Solwaraspora sp. WMMA2065: one gene and its partner. The main gene of each other region encodes a partner of the protein of the gene in region 2 in a complex. Links are inferred from orthologs where the notes say so. Each region holds a gene or a part of one and is shown on either strand. Other genes may lie near its edges. The genes, in order: rny and O7610_RS11440.

What was found.
Region 1: O7610_RS11440 (region 2) and rny share a complex: the UniProt entries of both Bacillus subtilis proteins name them as parts of the possible RNA degradosome complex. The link is inferred for Solwaraspora sp. WMMA2065 from one-to-one orthologs.

The regions. Positions count from the first base shown.
Region 1 is NZ_CP128361.1:388,613-398,432, forward strand. The notes cover bases 3,635-6,548. They hold rny (ribonuclease Y), read left to right. Parts: upstream 3,635-4,159; coding sequence 4,160-5,938; downstream 5,939-6,548. Other genes in these bases: O7610_RS01785 (regulatory protein RecX), read left to right, coding at 3,635-3,642; O7610_RS01795 (amino acid ABC transporter permease), read right to left, coding at 5,975-6,548. In the rest of the region: O7610_RS01770 (MFS transporter), read left to right, coding at 1-1,159; O7610_RS01775 (DUF3046 domain-containing protein), read left to right, coding at 1,170-1,370; recombinase RecA, read left to right, coding at 1,871-2,917; more of O7610_RS01785, read left to right, coding at 2,923-3,634; more of O7610_RS01795, read right to left, coding at 6,549-7,006; O7610_RS01800 (amino acid ABC transporter permease), read right to left, coding at 7,056-7,763; O7610_RS01805 (glutamate ABC transporter substrate-binding protein), read right to left, coding at 7,863-8,753; O7610_RS01810 (amino acid ABC transporter ATP-binding protein), read right to left, coding at 8,838-9,590; O7610_RS01815 (hypothetical protein), read left to right, coding at 9,754-9,820. UniProt on the Bacillus subtilis protein: Endoribonuclease that initiates mRNA decay. Initiates the decay of all SAM-dependent riboswitches, such as yitJ riboswitch. Involved in processing of the gapA operon mRNA, it cleaves between cggR and gapA.
Region 2 is NZ_CP128361.1:2,540,065-2,549,788, forward strand. The notes cover bases 3,271-6,088. They hold O7610_RS11440 (6-phosphofructokinase), read right to left. Parts: upstream 5,285-6,088; coding sequence 4,256-5,284; downstream 3,271-4,255. Other genes in these bases: proC (pyrroline-5-carboxylate reductase), read right to left, coding at 3,305-4,123; O7610_RS11445 (polyadenylate-specific 3'-exoribonuclease AS), read right to left, coding at 5,462-5,968. In the rest of the region: O7610_RS11420 (ABC transporter ATP-binding protein), read left to right, coding at 1-727; O7610_RS11425 (glycosyl hydrolase family 18 protein), read right to left, coding at 797-2,410; O7610_RS11430 (DUF2203 domain-containing protein), read right to left, coding at 2,568-2,918; O7610_RS11450 (Crp/Fnr family transcriptional regulator), read left to right, coding at 6,327-7,019; O7610_RS11455 (hypothetical protein), read right to left, coding at 7,100-7,294; O7610_RS11460 (ATP-binding protein), read left to right, coding at 7,513-9,724. UniProt on the Bacillus subtilis protein: Catalyzes the phosphorylation of D-fructose 6-phosphate to fructose 1,6-bisphosphate by ATP, the first committing step of glycolysis.

The DNA of each region.
Region 1 (9,820 bases), 2.2 Mb from region 2 along the record:
CGAGCTCGGCGGGGTGGCCGTCTCCGGCCTGGCGCAGAGCGCCGCAGTGGTCGGCGGGGCGCTGCTCGCCGTACCCGTGGTCCGGATCATGAACGGGCACGGCCGCCGACCCGGTCTGGTCTTCGCCTACCTGACGGGTGCGACCGGGGCGGTGCTGGTGGTGGCCGCCGCCGCGGGGCGCTGGGTGCCGCTGCTGTTCGTCGGCATGGTCCTGTTCGGCGGGGCGACGACTGCCGGGCTGCAGGCCCGGTACGCGGCGGTCGACCTCACCGAGCCGCGTCGTCGGGGCCGGCAGCTGTCGCTGGTGGTCTGGGCGACCACGGTCGGCGCGGTGACCGCCCCCAACCTGGCCGGGCTGGCCGACCGGTCGGCCAGCGGGGTCGGGCTGCCGCCGCTGGCCGGCCCGTTCGCCGTCAGTACGCTGGCGTTCCTGCTGGCCGCGCTGCTGGTGCTGGTGTTGTTGCGACCGGATCCGCTGCTGACCGCCCGGCGGATCGCCGGCCCCGCTGCGGCGACCGCCCCGGTGCAGTCCGGCCGGGCTTCGCAGGCCAGGTCCGGCCGAGGCCTGCGGGCCGCGTTCGTGGTGGTAGCCGCCCGGCCCGCCGCGCGGCTCGGGGTCTGCGCCGTCGCAGTCGGCCACCTGGTGATGGTCGGGGTGATGGCGATGACGCCGGTCCACATCGGGATGGGGCACACCGGCGGTGATCTGTTGCGCACCGTCGGGCTGGTGCTGAGCCTGCACATCGCCGGGATGTACGCGCTGTCGCCGGTGGTAGGTTGGCTCACCGACCGGGCCGGTCGCCGGCCGGTGATCGTCGGTGGGGTCGGGCTGCTGCTGGCCGCGTGTGCCGTGGCGGGCACCGCCGGCCACGACCCGGTACGCCTGGTGATCGGGCTGGTGCTGCTCGGGCTCGGCTGGTCGGGCACCATGGTCGCGGGCTCGACCCTGCTGTCGGAGTCGGTGCCGGTCGACGTCCGTCCGTCGGTGCAAGGCCTGTCGGACCTGGTGATGGGTCTGGCCGGCGCGTTCGCCGGCGGGGTCAGCGGAATCATCGTCGGGCTGTCCGGTTACGGCGTCCTGACGTTGCTGTCGGCGCTGGCCACGGTGCCGCTGCTGGGGTTGGTGCTGCGCCCGGTGCCGGCTCCGTCGAAGCAGTAAGGAGGCAGGGATGCGGTTGACGGACTTCTGGGGCCGGTTGGACGAGGCGTTCGGGCCGGCGTACGCCCGCAGTATCGCCACCGATCAGGTACTGGCCCAGTTGGGTGGGCGCACCATCGCCCAGGCACTGGCGGCGGGTGAGGAGACGGCGGTGGTCTGGCGGGCGGTCTGCGCCGCGTATCCCGACCGGGTCCCTGGCCGGTTGCGCTGATCGCGAGCCGGTCGAGCTGGGATTCACGACCTGTTGATTACGGTACGCCTCAGTCAATGCGCATAGTGTCACTGTCCCGGTTGTCGGGTGTTGGTTGGGCTCTGATGTCACCGGTGCATCAGAGCACCGGTGACATCAGAACTGGAAGTGTCTCGGGGCAACCGGAGTCGGCCTGTGTGTCGCGCGTCGCTTGTCGGGTCGGTCGTACTCCTGTCGGCTGGTCGTGCCTCCGCTTGACGGGGTACCTCTGCTTGGCGGGCGTGCGTTCGCGTAGCTGAATTCACTCTTTGCGGTCCAATGGATGCTTTGGGTGGTGAAACTCGTGGGCGTGTCTGGTTTTCCACTCGTACATCTGTTCGGCTATTGTCCACAGCTAGGTGCTCATCCACAGGTTGCGGCCCGTCGGCTGTTTTCTGTCGGACCCAGCGCCTAGCGTGACCCGGGTGACGAGAAGCTCGGCCAGGACGCCTGGGAAGTCGGCGAACGTAGGGGTGGCAGCAATGGCGGCAGTGCCAGACAAGGAAAAGGCGCTCGATCTGGCGCTGGCTCAGATCGACAAACAGTTCGGCAAGGGCTCGGTGATGCGGCTGGGCGAGCGGCCGGTGATCCAGACCGCAGTGATCCCCACCGGCTCCATCGCGCTCGACGTTGCACTCGGCGTCGGCGGCCTGCCCCGGGGTCGGGTGGTCGAGGTCTACGGCCCGGAGAGCAGCGGTAAGACCACGGTCGCCCTGCACGCGGTGGCCAACGCCCAGCGTTCCGGCGGCATCGCGGCGTTCATCGACGCCGAGCACGCGCTCGACCCTGACTACGCCAGGGCGCTCGGCGTGGACACCGACGCCATGCTGGTCTCCCAGCCGGACACCGGTGAGCAGGCGCTGGAGATCGCCGACATGCTGATCCGCTCCGGCGCGCTGGACATTATCGTGATCGACTCGGTCGCGGCCCTGGTGCCCCGTGCCGAGATCGAGGGCGAGATGGGGGACAGCCACGTCGGTCTGCAGGCCCGGCTGATGAGCCAGGCGCTGCGCAAGATCACCGGTGTGCTGAACAGCACCGGCACCACCGCGATCTTCATCAACCAGCTGCGGGAGAAGATCGGCGTGATGTTCGGCTCGCCGGAGACCACCACCGGTGGCCGGGCGCTGAAGTTCTACGCCTCGGTGCGGCTCGACGTGCGACGGATCGAGAGCCTCAAGGACGGCACCGACGTGGTCGGCAACCGGACCCGGGTCAAGGTCGTCAAGAACAAGGTCTCCGCGCCGTTCAAGCAGGCCGAGTTCGACATCATGTACGGCAAGGGCATCTCCCGGGAGGGCTCGCTGATCGACGTCGGCGTCGAGCAGTCGATCATCCGCAAGTCCGGTGCCTGGTACACCTACGAGGGCGACCAACTCGGTCAGGGCAAGGAGAAGGCCCGGGAGTTCCTCCGGGAGAATCCGGACGTGGCGGCTGAGATCGAGAAGAAGATCCTGGAGAAGCTCGGCGTCGGCGCGCTCGGTGCCGACGAGGCCGGCGGGCCCGAGCTGCCGCCGGTCGACTTCTGATCCGGATGGCCGGGCGACGACGCGGCGCACGGACGGGCCGGGGCTGGGATGCGGCTCCGCCCCGTCCACGCGCCTCCCGTGCCGGCCGCAGCCGGCCGGCCGACCCCACCGCCGGGTTCGCAGACCCCACCGCTGAGCGCGACGGCCGCACCACCGGGTCCGCCGCGGTCGGCGGTGGGCAGCCGGTGGACGAGGCGCAGCAGGCCCGCGACATCTGTCTGCGACAGCTCGCCGTCCGCCCTCGGACTCGGGCGGAGCTCGCCGCAGTGCTGCGGCGACGCGGCATCTCCGAGGCCACGGCCAGTTCGGTCCTCGACCGGTACGACGAGGTCGGGATGATCGATGACGCGGCGTTCGCCCAAGCCTGGGTGACCAGCCGGCACCACGGTCGAGGGCTGGCCCGGCGCAACCTCGCCGCCGAGTTGCGTCAGCGTGGCGTGGATCCACAGACTGCCCGGGACGCGCTGGACGGGCTGGACGAGTCGACCGAGCGGGCCACCGCGACGGAGCTTGTCGAGCGCAAGCTGCGTACCGCCCGGGGTGCTCCGGACGTGGTGTTCCGACGGTTGGTCGCGATGCTTGCCCGCAAGGGTTACTCGGCGGGGGTAGCTGTGCCGGTGGTCCGGGAGGCACTGGCCGTCCGGTCCGCCGAGGCCGCCCAGTTCACCGACGCGGTGGATGCCGAGGCACTGATCGGCGAGGTTCCCGACCCGGATGCTGAGTAGCCCTGGTCCACCTGACGGGACACCATCCCCTGCGGGATGCGCCAAATTTCCGACTCATCCCGGCGCGTCCTGAGCGCGATATGCTGCCTGTGAGTGGGCCGATGCCCTACGTTCCGTTGTCGGTCTGATCATGACTTCTTGACCGAACGGCCCCTCGCGACCTAGCCTCGCGTTACAGACGAACAACCGACCCGTCGCAGGCTAACCGCACAACATAGATCGCATAACAGTACGGCATCACTTCGCAGCAGCAGTTCAGTAGCCAGACATGCCGCAACCGGACAGGCCGGTCCGGCGGCGACAGCACGCACAACGGCCGCTTTCGCCGTGATCGTGCCCGCACCCACGTCGGTGCTGTCTGGTCGTTGGTCAGCCGCCACGGTCGGGTGTTCCCATAGCCGTGGCCGGCGCCGGAGCGAGAAGCCTCCGGGAAGGCCGACGGCGGACTGGAGGCGGTCGTGGCGCAGCGCAGGAAGCCGGCGGGACACGCGAGTGTCGGTAGGCTCGGAGGGTCGGCATGACCGGGCTGGAGTGGATGCTCTTCGCCGCGGTCGTCGTGCTCGCCGGCCTGGTGCTCGCCGGCCTCGCGCTCGGTGCCCGCACGCTGCGCCGGCTCACCACACCGGCGGCCGCGACGCCGGTTGAGGAGGACCCGGCTTTCGTCGCCGCCCGCGACCGGCAGGAACGCTCCCTCGCCGCGCTGCGTACCGCGGCCGACGAGGCGTCCTCCGCCGTCGAGCAGGCCAAGGCCGCCGCCGCTGCGGCCCGTACCGACGCCGCCGCCGCCAAGGCCGAAGCGACCGCCGCCCGGGCCGAGGCCCGTCGAGTGCTCGACGCCGCCCGGGCCGAGGCGGACACCATCCTGGAGCGGGCCCACCGGCAGGCCGAGACCGAAGCCGAGCAGGTCCGGGCAGCGGCCCGGCGCAGCGGCGAGCGGGAGATCGCGATGCTCTCCCGGGCCGTCAAGGAGCAGTCCGCCGAGCTGGACCGGCGCGGCCAGCGGATGGACGAGCGGGAACGTCAGCACGCCGAGGAAGCCGACCGGGTCGCCGAGCGGGACCGCCGGTTGACTGCCACCGCCGCCGAACTCGCCGAGCGCAAGGCAGCCCTGGCCGCCCGGGAGGCGGACCTGACGGCCGCCGAGGAGCGATGGCAGCGCGAGCTGGAGCGGGTCGCCGGGCTGACCGCCGAGGCGGCCCGGGGTGAGCTCGTTGAAGCGATCGAGGGCCAGGCCAAACGGGAGGCGGCAATCCTGGTCCGCGACATCGAGGCCGACGCCCGCAACACCGCTGACCAGCGGGCCCGGCACATCGTGGTGGACGCCATCCAGCGGGTCGCCAGCGAACAGACCGCGGAGAGCGTGGTCAGCGTCCTGCATCTGCCCGGCGACGAGATGAAGGGCCGGATCATCGGGCGCGAAGGCCGCAACATCCGGGCGTTCGAGTCCGTCACCGGGGTCAATTTGATCATCGACGACACACCCGAGGCGGTCCTGCTGTCCTGCTTCGACCCGGTACGCCGGGAGACCGGCCGGCTCACCCTGGAGAAACTGGTGCTCGACGGCCGGATTCATCCGCACCGGATCGAGGAGGTCTTCGAGACCGCCCGGCAGGAGGTGGAGCAGCTGTGCCACCGGGCTGCCGAGGAGGCGCTCGTCGACGTCGGCATCACCGAGATCCACCCTGAGCTGGCCACCCTGCTGGGCCGGCTGCGCTACCGGACCTCGTACGGCCAGAACGTGCTCAAGCATCTGGTGGAGACCGCGCACATCGCCGGGGTGATGGCCGCCGAGCTGCGTCTGGACGTCCCGCTGATCAAGCGGTGCGCGTTCCTGCACGACATCGGCAAGGCGCTCACCCACGAGGTCGAGGGCAGTCATGCGCTGATCGGCGCCGACCTGGCCCGCAAGTACGGCGAATCCGAAGAGGTGGTGCACGCTATCGAGGCACACCACAACGAGGTGCCGCCGCAGACCGTCGAGGCGGTGCTCACCCAGGCCTCCGACGCGTGCTCCGGTGGTCGTCCCGGCGCGCGGCGGGAAAGCCTGGAGGCGTACGTCAAGCGGCTGGAGCGAATCGAGGAGATCGCCGCCGGCAAGATCGGCGTGGAGAAGGTCTTCGCCATGCAGGCCGGCCGGGAGATCCGGGTGATGGTCAAGCCGGACGACGTGGACGACATCGGTGCCGCGGTGCTGGCCCGCGACGTGGCCAAGCAGATCGAGGAGGAGCTGACCTACCCGGGGCAGATCCGGGTGACCGTGGTCCGCGAGTCCCGGGTCACCGAGATCGCCCGTTGACCGGCCGGACGGCCGGTCAACGGGCGGGCCGTCCGGTTAGCTGCTGCCTGACGTAGCCGTGCCGCCGGTAGTGGCGCTGCCGCCGGTGCCGGCCGCAGTCTGTTGGCCGGCCACCGTCGACGCCGGTGCCGCCGGCGGCTGGGGTGTGGCGCTGGTCCGCCGGCCCTGAGCCAGCCGCCGCTGCACCGACTCGGCGAGCTTGGACAGCGCGTAGTTGACCGCGATGAACAGCACCCCGATCACCAGATACACCTGGATCGGGTTACGCAGGTTCTGGATGATCGTCCGGCCGACCAGCAGCGTCTCCTGGTAGCCGATGATGAAGCCCAACGAGGTGTCCTTGAGCACCACGATCAGCTGGCTGATCAGAGCCGGCAGCATGATCCGGAACGCCTGTGGCAGCAGGATCATCCGGGTGGTCTGGAACGACGTCAGCCCGATCGCGGCGGCCGACTCGCGCTGCCCCGACGGCAGACCCTCCATCCCGGAGCGCAGGATCTCGGCGATCACCACGCCGTTGTAGATGGTCAGACCCAGCACCAGGTACGGCAGCATCTCGTGGCCGAACGGGAGGACGATCTCCAGGCCGAGGTCCGGCAGGCCCCGGGCGACGAAGAAGATCGTGATCACCACCGGCAGGCCGCGGAACACCTCGACGCAGAACCGGGTCACCAGGTTCAGCAGCCAGCTCAGCGCCCGCAACGCCAGCGCGAACGAGGTGGCGAGCCCGGTGAACCGGCGGCGCAGCAGCGCCTTCAGCTGGATCCGCAGCACCGCCAGCGCGGTGCCGAACAGCAACGACAGCGCGATCGCCAGGCCGGCGGCGGTCAGCGTGGCGGTGACCCCCTCGCCGAGCAGTGTCCAGACCTGACCGAACACCTCGTTGCCGGGGTCGATCAGTGGACCCCACTTCTCCATGGTGAACTGTTCGCGTTCGGCCAGCGGCCGGTAGACCAGGAAGTACCCGGCGGTGACGGCGGCGAGGGCCGACAGCACGCTGACGATCAGCGTGACCCGTCGGGCCCGTGGTCCGGGGGCGTCGTACAACACGCTCTGCTGCTGGCTCATGGCGTGGTTCCTCCGGTGACGGCTGCGGCGCTCGCGGGGGACGGGGCGGTCATCTGGCCACCGCCCGGTGGGCCTCGACCCGGTCGAGCAGCAGCCCGAGCGGCACGGTCATGATCAGGAAGCCGATCGAGATGCCGACGAAGACCGGGATGATCGGCTCGCCGAGGGCGCTGGTCAGGTTCTGCGCCGAGTTGGACAGGTCACCGACCACCCCGAAGAAGCCGGCCAGCGCCGAATTCTTGATCATGGCGATGATGACGCTGCCCAGCGGGACGATCGCGGCCTTCCACGCCTGGGGGAGTACCACGTACCGCAGGTTCTGGGTGAAGGTCAGGCCGATCGCGCGGGCGGCCTCCGCCTGACCGGGCGGCACCGCGTTGATCCCGCTGCGGATCGCCTCGCAGACGAACGCACCGGTGTAGACGCTCAGCGCGATGATCGCGAACCGGAAGTACGGCAGGTCGATGCCGAGCCGGCTGAACACGATGCTCAGCCCGGGGATCCGCAGGAAGTCGGCGTTCGACCCGAGTGCGGGCAACCCGAAGGCCGAGAAGAACATCACGACGGTCAGCGGCACGTTGCGCAGCACCGTCACGTACGCCCCGCCGAGCCAGCGTAGCGGCGGCACCGGTGAGATCCGCAGGATCGCGACGAGCGTGCCGATCAGCAGCGCGCCGGTCGCGGACAGCAGACACAGCTGCAGGGTGAGCCAGAAACCTCCGACGAAGACGTCGAAGTGGTCGACGAGCACTCTCACACGAAAGACCCTTCTGCGAACCGTCCACCTGGGCGACCGGCCGGCCCGGAGCTGACTGCGCCGGGCCGGCCGGGATCGATCAGGGGCGACCTTCGACGGTCAGTAGCGGTCGACCGCGGGACCGGTCGGGGTGTTGTCGTCGAAGGCACCTGCGGTGGACTCCCACGCCGCGGCGTACGAGCCGTCGTCGTAGATCTTCTCCAGGGTGTCGTTGATGAAGTCGCGGAACGCGTCGTCGCCCTTCTTCACCCCGATGCCGTACGGCTCCTCGGTGAACTGCTCACCGGCCAGCTTGAAGTCGCCCTCGTTGTCGGCGATGAAGCCGAGCAGGATCACGTTGTCCGTGGTGACCGCGTCGACCTGACCGCCGCGCAGCGCGTCCACACACTTCTCGTAGACGTCGAAGAGCACCAGCTGCTCGCCGACATCCGCCAGGTACTCCTGGATGTTCTCCGCCGGCGTCGAACCCTGCACCGAGCAGATCTTCTTGTCCCCGGCCTCGAACGACTCCGGCCCGGTGATCGACTCGTCGTCGGCGCGGACCATGATGTGCTGGCCGGCGACGTAGTACGGGCCGGCGAAGTCGATCCGCTCCTTGCGGGTGGGGTTGATCGTGTAAGTGGCAACCACGATGTCGACCCGGTCCTGCTCCAGCAGCTCCTCGCGGACCGCGGACGGCGCCTCGACGTACTCGATGTCGTCGGCGGCGATGCCCAGCTCGGCCGCGATCAGCTTGGCGATCTCGACGTCGAAGCCGGCCGGCTCACCGTCGAGGCCCAGCTTACCGAAGCCGGGCTGGTCGAACTTGGTGCCGACGGTCATGGTGCCGGCCTCGCTCAGCTCGGCCATCGTGGTACCGGCCTCGAAGCTCGGCGTCGCCACGTCGGGGTTCTCACTGCCGGAGCCGTCCCCGCCGCTGTCGCCGCAGGCCGCCATGGACACCGCCAACGCGGCAGTTGCGGCTACCGCCGCCATACGTGACATACGCATTGCTCAGTTTTCTCCTTCACGATGGGAAGCCCGCCGGGTCGCGGCCGACTCCACGTTGGATGAAACTCGTCCTCGAGCGGGATGTCAGTGGGTGAGGATCTTGGACAGGAAGTCCTTCGCCCGGTCGCTGCGCGGGTTGGTGAAGAACTCGGTGGGCGGGGCGTCCTCGACCAGCTGCCCGTCGGCCATGAAGATGACCCGGTTCGCGGCGTGCCGGGCGAAGCCCATCTCATGGGTGACGACGACCATCGTCATCCCCTCGGCTGCCAGCGAGGTCATCACGTCCAGCACCTCGCCGACCATTTCCGGGTCGAGCGCGCTGGTCGGCTCGTCGAACAGCATCGCCTTGGGCTGCATCGCCAACGCCCGGGCGATCGCCGCCCGCTGCTGCTGACCGCCGGAGAGCTGGGCCGGGAACTTGTCCGCCTGGTTGGCGATGCCAACCCGGTCGAGCAGTTGCAGTGCCCGCTCGCGGACCACCGACGCCTTCTCCCGGCGTACCTTCATCGGGCCGAGCGTGACGTTGTCCAGGATCGTCCGGTGCGCGAACAGGTTGAACGACTGGAACACCATGCCGACCTCGCTGCGCAGCCGGGCCAGGGCCCGGCCCTCCGCCGGCAGTGGTCGGCCGTCGAACAGGATGGTCCCGGAGCTGATCGGCTCCAGACGGTTGATCGCGCGGCACAGAGTGGACTTGCCGGAGCCGGACGGCCCGATCACCACCACCACTTCACCACGGTCGACCGAGAGGTCGACGTCCTGGAGCACGTGCAGTGGACCGAACCACTTGTTGACTCCGCTGAGCACGATCAGCGGCTCACTGGTTGTCACCGTCATGCACCGTCCCTGTCCATGCACCGTCCTAGTCGTCACGATCGGTCGAGGTCACCTCACGTGGTCCCGCCACTTTAGGCGGCGTGATGTGTCGGAAGGCAACTCAAATGGTCACGGAGCGGTAACACAGCCCACGTGCCGGCTGCTGTCCGGGCAACATGATCGTATGGCGATTGCACCGTTCTGCACCACGCTGTGGAACTGGTCCGTCGACGGACCGCTCGCCCCAGGTC
Region 2 (9,724 bases):
CGTCGTCTACCGGATCAACACCGGCGGCGGCGGGCGCAACAGCCCCGTCGCGGCGCTGCGGCGGATCGCGACCCGCAAGCAGGCCCCGACGGTACGCGAGGTGCACGCCATCCGCGGCGTCAGCTTCGTGGCGCACCGCGGCGAGGCGATCGGGCTGATCGGCAGCAACGGCTCCGGCAAATCGACCCTGCTGCGCGCGGTGGCCGGCCTGCTGCCGCCGCGCCGGGGCAAGGTATACACCCAGGGCCAGCCGTCCCTGCTCGGGGTGAACGCCGCTCTGATGAACGACCTGACCGGCGAACGCAACGTGGTGCTCGGCTGCCTGGCGATGGGGATGAGCCCGGCGGAGGTGCGGGCGAAGTACGACGGGATCGTGCAGTTCTCCGGCATCAACGAGCGGGACGACTTCGCGTCGCTGCCGATGCGGACCTACTCGTCGGGTATGGCGGCCCGACTGCGGTTCTCGATCGCCGCCGCGAAGAGCCACGATGTGCTGATGATCGACGAGGCGCTGGCCACCGGCGACGCCGCGTTCCAGCGGCGCAGCGAGGAACGGGTCCGTGAGCTGCGGGCCGAGGCCGGGACCGTCTTCCTGGTCAGCCACAGCAACAAGTCGATTCTGGACACCTGTGAGCGCAGTATCTGGCTGGAGTCCGGCGTGATCCGCATGGACGGGCCGAGCACCGAGGTGGTCAAGGCCTACCAGGAGTACGCCAACCGCAGGTGACCCGAGCCGGGTGTCCGGGGGCGGCGTACCCGCCGCCCCCGGACACCCGTGCGGGTGGTGGTTTCAGCCTCAGCCGAGACCGGTGCGGATCGCGCTGACCAGTTCACCGTTGCCGGTGTCGCCGGACAACTCCCAGAAGAACGCCCCGCCGAGGCCCTGCCCCTTGGCGTAGTTCATCTTGCCGCCGATGGTGGCCGGGGTGTCGTAGCTCCACCAGTTGTTGCCGCACTTGGCGTACGCGGTGCCGCCGACGGTGCCGGTCGCCGGACAGGTGTTCTTGAGCACCTTGTAGTCCTCGATGCCCTGCTCGTAGGTGCCCGGCGCCGGACCGGTGGCGGTGCCCCCCGGAGCGCTCTGGCTGACGCCGCTCCAGCCCCGACCGTAGAAGCCGATGCCGAGCAGCAGCTTGTTCGCCGGGATGCCCTTGCTCTTCAGCTTCTGAATCGCCGCGTCCGACCAGAAGCCCTGCTGCGGGATTCCCGGGTACGAGGTCAGGGGCGAGTGCGGGGCGGTCGGTCCCTGCGCGTTGAAGGCACCGAAGTAGTCGTACGTCATCGGCATGATCCAGTTCAGGTCGCCGACCGCTCCGGCGTAGTCGGCCGCGTCGATCTTGCCGCCGTTGCTGCCGTCCGCGGTGATCGCCGCGGTCACCAGCGCGCTCGACCCGAACCGGTCACGCAGTGCCGAGATCAGGTTCCGGAATGCCGCAGGACCGCTGGAGTCGCAGGTCAGGCCGCAGGCGTTGGGGTACTCCCAGTCGATGTCGATACCGTCGAACACGTCCGCCCAGCGCGGGTCCTCGACCAGGTTGTAGCAGGACTCGGCGAACGCGGCCGGGTTCTGCGCGGCCTGGGTGAAGCCGCCGGACCAGGTCCAGCCGCCGAACGACCAGATCACCTTCAGGTGCGGATACATCGCCTTGAGCTTGCGCAGCTGATTGAAGTTGCCCCGCAACGGCTGGTCCCAGGTGTCGGCGACCCCGTCGACGCTGTCCGCGGCGGTGTACGCCTTCTCGTAATCGGCGTAGCTGTCCCCGATGGCGCAGCGCCCACCGGCGGTGTTGCCGAAGGCGTACATGATGTGAGTCATCTTCGACGCCGACCCACTCGTGTGGATGTTGCGCACGTGGTAGTTGCGGGCGTAGACCCCCCACTGGGTGAAGTAGCCGACCACCTTCTGCCCACCGGGCGGCGGGGGCGGAGTCGTCGGCGGTGGCGTGGTAGGCGGCGCGGTGGTAGGCGGCGCCGTCGTCGGAGGTGGCGCGGTGGTCGGGGCCGGGCCGCCTGCGCAGGAGACCCCGTTGATGGTGCAGTTCTGCGGTGCCCGGAAGGCGCCGGTGCCGATGTATCCCCAGCTGAACGAGGCTCCTGGCGCGAGACCACCGGCCCAGCTCTTCTTCACCGCGGTGTACCGGTTGCCGCTGCGCGTCACCTCGGCGTCCCAGAAGCTGCTGATGGTGGTACCGGCCGGCAGGTCGAACTCGATCCGCCAGGTGCCGACGGTGGCGTCGGAGCCGTTGGCGACCGTCACCCGGACCTCGTGGCCGGTACCCCAGTCGGAGCTGGCGACGAAGCTGGCGGAGATGGTGCCGGCGCCGAACGCCGCAGTGACCGGCACCGCCGCCGCAGCCGTCACCACGGCCAGCGCCCCGGCCCAGACGGCGCGGCGCAGTGATCTTCTCATCAGGCGTCTCCCCATTTAGTTAGGAAACTTTCCATAAAGTGCCTGAGACGCTACTCACACATCGACCAGTTCGTCAAGATGTCGATATCTCGATGGCTGCGACTCGACCAGGTGTCATCCCGACAGCAGCGGGGACCGCGCGGGACGAACCCGGGGCTCAGATCCGGCGGCGGCCGGAGAACCCGCACTCCAGGCGGTGGTACCAGCGGATCTCGCCGTCGCCCTCCAGCCAGCACCACAGGACCGGACGGTCGTCCAGCTCGCCCGGGAAGTCGAGCAGCACCGGGGCGACGCTCTTGACCTGGATCTCCTGCTCGTTCAGCTCGTCGAGAATCCCGTAGATCCGCGCTTCCAGCCCTTTCACCTCGGCCAGACCGCCGTGCGGGCTGTCCGATCCGGCCGCCAGATCCGCCCGCAACTCAGCCAGGTCAGCGCGGAGCAGGACCAACTCGTCGATCCGTGGACGGAGGGTTGCCATCAGGTGGCGTGCCTGGGCGAGGGTGAACACGTTCTCCAGTATGGTCCATCACCACTCTTCGTGGGTCGACCGGTCACCGGAGGACTGCGGCCGACCGTTACACAAGGCCGCCGGACTGCGGCCTGACCGCCCGGCACGGCCACTGACCCGGACGGCTGCCCCGGGCCGCCGCCGGTCGCCGTGCGCCGGCGGCGGCACTGGGCGCGTCGGCGGAACGCGCCCGGCAGCCGGCCGCAGGGGGGCAGCCAGGGCCGGCTGTCGACGTCGCCGCAGGGGAAGTCACGACACGACGCCGGTGCGGCGGTCGCTCAGCTCCGGCGGGCTTCATTCCCGTCGAGCCACCTACGACCACCTATGTCGCAAACGGTAGCCACACCGACACGTTCAGCGGAAGAGGGTGAGCGTGAATGAATACCTCAGCCGTGCTGCGCGGCCAACTCCCGAGCACGGTCGCGGGCCGCTTCCAGGGCGGCGAGCAGCGCCGCCCGGACCCCGTGGTTCTCCAGCTCGCGGATGGCCGAGATGGTGGTGCCGGCCGGCGAGGTGACGGCCTCGCGCAGCTTGACCGGATGCTCGCCGGAGTCCCGCAGCATCACCGCCGAACCGATCGCCGTCTGCACGATCAGGTCGTGCGCCACCTGGCGGGGCAGCCCGAGCAGAATTCCGGCGTCGATCATCGCCTCGACCAGCAGGTAGAAATAGGCCGGGCCGGAACCGGACAACGCGGTGACCGCGTCCTGCTGGGTCTCCGGCACCCGGATCGTGACACCGAGCGGCTGGAACATCTCCTCGGCGAGGGCCAGATGCGCGGCGGTGGCGTGCCGGCCAGCGGAAATGGCGGTCATCGCCTGGTCCACCAGCGCCGGGGTGTTGGTCATCACCCGTACCACCGGGGTGCCGTCCGGTAGCCGGCGGGCGAAGAACTCGGTCGGCAGGCCCGCGCAGAGCGAAACGACCAGCTTGTCCGCCGGCACCTTGGGGCCGATCTGGTCCAGCAGGGTGGCGGCGTCCTGCGGCTTGACCGCCACGGCCAGCACCTCCGCCTCGGCCACTGCGGTGTGGTTGTCCACCACCGACACGCCGTAGCGCACCGCGACGTCCTCGGCCCGCTCCCGCCGCCGGGTCGTGGCCAGCAGTTGATCGGCCGGCCAGCCGGCCCGCAACAGGCCGGAGAGGACCAGTTCGCCGATCTTGCCGGCACCGATCACGGCCACCTTGTGCGCGCCGGGAGACATCCGTACGTCATCCTCTCTCGAACCGGTCCGAACCGAACCGCGACGAACCAGAACCGGACCGAACCGAACCGCGCCGGACCGGGCGGAGCGGCGCCCTGGCGAGAGCCGCCCATCCCGGCCCGAAATCGGTCGTCAGCTGCCGAAGAAGACCTCGGCCTCGGTGTAGCGCTCCAGTGGCACGGTCTTGAGCTCCCGGGTCGCCTCGGCCAACGGCACCCGGACGATGTCGGTCCCCCGGATACCGACCATCTTGCCCCAGTCTCCGTCGTTGGCGGCGTCGATGGCGTGCAGGCCGAGCCGGGTGGCGAGCACCCGGTCGAAGGCGGTGGGGGTGCCGCCGCGCTGGATGTGCCCCAGCACGACGGTCCGGGCCTCCTTGCCCGTCTTGGCCTCCAGCTGCTCGGCGAGCCACTGGCCGATGCCGCCGAGTCGGACGTGGCCGAAGGAGTCAAGCTCCTTGTTCTGCAGGACCATCTGGCCCTCCATCGGGTGGGCGCCCTCGGCGACCACCACGATCGGGGCGTACTGCTTCTGAAAGCGCTTCTCGACGTAGGTGGCGACCTGCTCGACGTCGAACTCGCGCTCCGGCAGCAGGATCACGTTCGCCCCGCCGGCGAGTCCGGCGTGCAGCGCGATCCAGCCGGCATGCCGACCCATGACCTCGACCACCAGGGTGCGGTGGTGGCTCTCGGCGGTGGTGTGCAGCCGGTCGATGGCCTCCATCGCGATGTTGACCGCGGTGTCGAAGCCGAAGGTGTAGTCGGTGGCGCCGAGGTCGTTGTCGATCGTCTTCGGCACGCCGACCACCTGGACGCCGAGTTCGTGCAGCTTGGTGGCGACGCCGAGGGTGTCCTCGCCGCCGATCGCTACCAGGGCGTCCACGCCCTGGGACGCCAGGTTCTCCTTGATCCGCTCGACCCCGCCGTCGATCTTGAACGGGTTGGTCCGGGACGAACCGAGGATGGTGCCACCCCGGGGCAGGATGCCCCGTACCTCGTCGATACCGAGAGGCCGGCTCAGCCCCTCCAGCGGTCCGCGCCAGCCGTCGCGGAATCCGATGAACTCGTGACCGTAGCTGGCGACGCCCTTGCGCACCACCGCCCTGATCACTGCGTTCAGGCCGGGGCAGTCGCCGCCGCCGGTGAGCACGCCGATACGCATGATCCGCTCATCCTCCAGGAAACTGTGCGGTAGACCCACTCGAGCCCCAGGAACGAAGTCCGGTCAGACCGTCGGCATCATTGCCGGCCCGGGGCGGGCCGTCAGTGCGCACTTTATCGGCCCGGCCAGCGACCGGGCGAGCAGACCCCGAGGATCACCGGACCGTCGGTGGCCCGGTCACCGCAGGTACGCCCGGCAGATCACCTGCCAGCGGGCGAGATTGTGGCGTGCGTCGACGAGCGCGTCGTGCCGGTCGGCGGCCGACGCCGGCAGATCCGGCCGACCGACGTCGTCCCACCGCTGCCGCAGGTCCTTGGTGAACCGGGGGATCTCCCGGGGCAGGGCCGGCATGGCCCCCCACAACTGGGCCAGCGCCACATGGTCGTACGCGGCGTACCAGGCCCACAGCTCCAACTCGGTGGCCGAACCGTCGCGCAGCGGCGCGACCAGGAAGGCGTACAGGTCGTCGCGGATCCGTGACCGGGACCGCCAGGCCGGATCGGCCGGTGACGGCAGCTTGTCGAGCACGTGACGACGCACCCACGGCACCGCCCGGGCACCGTCGAACTCGGTAGAGACCGCGTAGAACTCCCGGCCGTGCTCGTCGACGACACCGATCGAAACCAGGTCGACGAGGCGCCCGTCCTCGATGAACTCGCAGTCGTAGAAGTAGCGGTAGATCATTACCGCCATCCTCGCCGATACCGGAAATAGACCCCCATCGGGGTACCGGCCGGAGCGTCGCTGTCGACCAGCTCGCTCCGACCGGTACCGCATCCCCACGGCCGGATCCGCCGGGCCCCCGTGTCGGCCCCCACCCGCCGGTGGATCTGGCCGCTAGCCTGCCGGTTTGTCGGGCACAGGACTGTCACAGAAATGATTGTGGGGGTGTACACCACGCGACACGGCAGCCATGATCTGATGTTGACACCGTTGTCCGAACGGTATCTATTTCATGTTCGCCTGGGTCGGGTGATGCACCCCGGACGGGCACGATGGTGCCCCCGGTGGGATGGTGCCCTTGGTGGGGAGGGGTTGGACCGTGGAGATGCGCCTGCCGGAGCCGGGTGACGCGCTCACCGGCGTGGACATGTTCGCCGGGCTCGAACCGGAGGTCCGGCAACGGGTCATCGCTGCCGCCGTACCCCGCACCTACCGCAGGGGTCAGTTGCTCTTCGTCGAGAACGACCCGGGCGAATCGCTCATCGTGCTCAAGAGGGGTGCCGTCGCGGTCTTCCGCACCGCGCCGACCGGCGAACGTGCAGTGCTGTCCGTCGTCCGCCCACCCGACGTGCTCGGCGAGGTGTCGCTGCTGGACGCGTCGACCCGGTCGGCGTCCGCCGAGGCCATCGAGGACTGCACCGCGCTGGCGTTGTCCCGGGGCGCGTTCATGGATCTGGTGCACTCCAACCCGCGCATCCTCGACGCGGTGATGCGCTCGCTCGGTGGGCTGATCCGCCGGCTCACCGAGCAGAACGCCGATCACGTCTTCCTCGATCTGCCCGGTCGGGTGGCCAAGACGCTGGTCCGGCTGGCCGGGGAGAGCCAGGCACCGATGATCACCATCGAGTTGAACCAGAGCCAACTGGCGGAGATGGCCGGTGGCTCCCGGCAGAGCGTCAACCAGGCGATCGGATCGTTCAGCAACCGAGGTTGGCTGCGTACCGAGGGTCGGCGGATCGTGGTGACCGACGTGGCCGCGCTGCGCCGCCGGGCCGGGATGGCCGACCGCTGAGCCGGAGTGGCCGACCGCTGAGGACGAAACCGGCGGCACGCGCGTGGCGCGCGTACCGCCGGGTCTGACGTCTGCCGCCGTCAGGGCTGGCTGCTGGTCGGGCCGATCCAGTTGGTGCCGACCTTCTCCCCGGTCGGACCGATCCACTCCTCGGCCACGACACCCTCCTCCTGCAACTTCGCCAGCGTGCCGGCGTCGAGATCGATCATCTCCCCCGCGCCGTGGCTGGCCCCGGACGGATCCGTCCAGTCCTGCTCCAACTTGACGTACACCATGTCAGGACTCCCCTGCTCGGTCTGATCTGGCCAGATGAATGTAGCCCGGTACCACCCGTAGATGGACTGTCCATTAGCCAACAGCCCGGTTTTGGACAGTTGACCGCACCGGCGATACTCGGCCTGACGCACCCGCCGTGACCTGTGAGTCCGGCCACCCCGGCAGGTCGGGTCCGGCACCACCACGCCCGGCCAGGCGAAGCCGCTGGCCAGGGCAGGTGGCCAGATGCGACAGTAGGCTCCCGACTCGACGTTCCCGCGAGGAGGCTGGCATCGCTGCCCCGTGCGAAAAGTGTGGCCGGACCGCGGCCGACGACGACCGCTACTGCGGCGGCTGCGGTACGGCGCTCATCCCTGTCTGCGCGCACTGCGAACGCCCGCTGGCGGCCGACGCGAGCTTCTGCACCTCCTGCGGGCAGCCGCAGGGCGGCCGACGGCCGACCGAGCCGAGTCAGGAGGACCGACGTCGGGTCAGCGTCCTGTTCATCGACCTGATCAACTTCACGCCGTACGTGGAACGGGTCGATCCCGAACAGGTCCGGCGGATGCAGACGAACTTCTTCTCCATCGCGCGTCGGGTCGTCGGCCAGTACGGCGGGGTGGTGGAGAAGTACATCGGCGACGCGGTGATGGCGCTGTTCGGTGCGCCGGTGGCCACCGAGAACGACGCCCTGCGCTGCGTCCGGGCCGGGCTCGACCTGCGCCGCGCCCTGACCGAGTTCACCGCTTCCGCCGGCGAGGGACTCCGGTTCCGTATCGGCGTGGCCACCGGCGAGGCGCTGGTCGACACCGGTGCGGCCCGCGACGGTGGCCAGGCGTTCCTGGCCGGCGACGTGGTCAACACCGCATCCCGGATGCAGTCGGTGGCACCGACCGACGGATTGCTGGTGTGTGGCGTCACGCACGGGCTGACCAAGGAGGCCATCCGCTACGATCCGCAACCGGCGGTGACGCTGCGCGGACGGTCGTCACCGACCGAGGTGTGGCTGGCGCTGGCCCCGTTGCGTCCGGTGCCGGCCGACCGGCAGACCGACGCGACCCCGCTGATCGACCGCGAACACGAGTTGGGGTTGCTGGTCAACGCGCTGTACCGGTCGATCCGCGACCAGCGGCCCCAGGTGCTCACGTTGCTCGGCCAGGCCGGCATCGGCAAGAGCCGGCTGGTCCGGGAGCTGCTGCGGCACACCGAACGCCTGGTCGACCAGCCGGTCACCTGGCGGATCGGGCGCTGCCCGCCGTTCGGGGAGAACGTCACGTTCGCCGCGCTCGCCGACATCGTCAAGGCCGAGGCCGGCATCCTCGACACCGACCTGGCCACCGTCGCCGAGCAGAAGCTGGCCGCCGGGGTCCAGGGGCTGGTCGGGCCGGAGGCGGACCGGCTGGTCGACGCGCTGCGCCCACTGGTCGGGCTGCCGCACCGCAACCTGCCGGCCGAGGAGACCGAGTCGGCGTGGCGGCGCTTCCTGCTCGCCCTGGCCGCCCGGCAGCCGACCGTGCTGGTCTTCGAGGACCTGCACTGGGCCGACGAGGCGATGCTGCGCTTCGTCGAGCTGCTCGGCGCCTCCGCCCGGCAGGTGCCGCTGCTGTTGCTGTGCACCGCCCGGCCCGAGCTGACCAGCCGTGAGCCGGCCTGGGCGGGCACCACCCCGGGCGCGCTGACCATCACCCTGCCGCCGCTGCGCGACACCGGAGTGGCCGCGCTGTACGCGCACATGTTCGGCGCGGCGCCGTTCTCGGCCGATCTGCTCGGCCCGTTGATCGAGGTGGCCGACGGCAACCCGCTCTACGCCCACGAGTACGTGCGGATGCTGATGGAGCAGGGGGCGTTGCGGCGCAGCGGCCGTGGTTGGGCGTTGACCCGCAGCGGACGGCTGCCGATCCCGGACAGTGTGCACGGGGTGATCGCCAACCGGATGGATCTGCTGGACGCCACCGACCGGGCGGTGCTGCTCGCCGCCGCCGTGGTCGGGGTGCAGTTCTGGCCCGGCGCGGTCGCCGCCGCCCTCGGCCAGCCGGTGGAGCTGGTCGACCGGGCGCTGCGCCGGTTGGAGCAGCGCGACTTCGTCCACGAACAGCCGGATTCGACGATGGCGCAGCAACCCGAGTTCCGGTTCCGCCACGTGCTGGTCCGCGACGTCTGCTACCAGCGGTTGCCCCGTAACGAACGGGTCGCCCGGCACGCCCGGACCGCCGACTGGTTGGACACCCTCGCCGGCGACCGGGACACCGACCTGGCCGAGGTGCTGGCCCACCACCGGTGGGCGGCGCACGAGATCGCGGACACGCTGGGTCTGGAGACCCACGGGTACGCCGGGGCCGCCCGGGACGCCCTGCACCGTGCGGCCCGCCGGGCGTACGCCCTACACGCGCTGGACGTGGCGAGCGGGCACGTGGAACGCGCGCTGCGCCTGGTGACCGTCGCCGGCACCG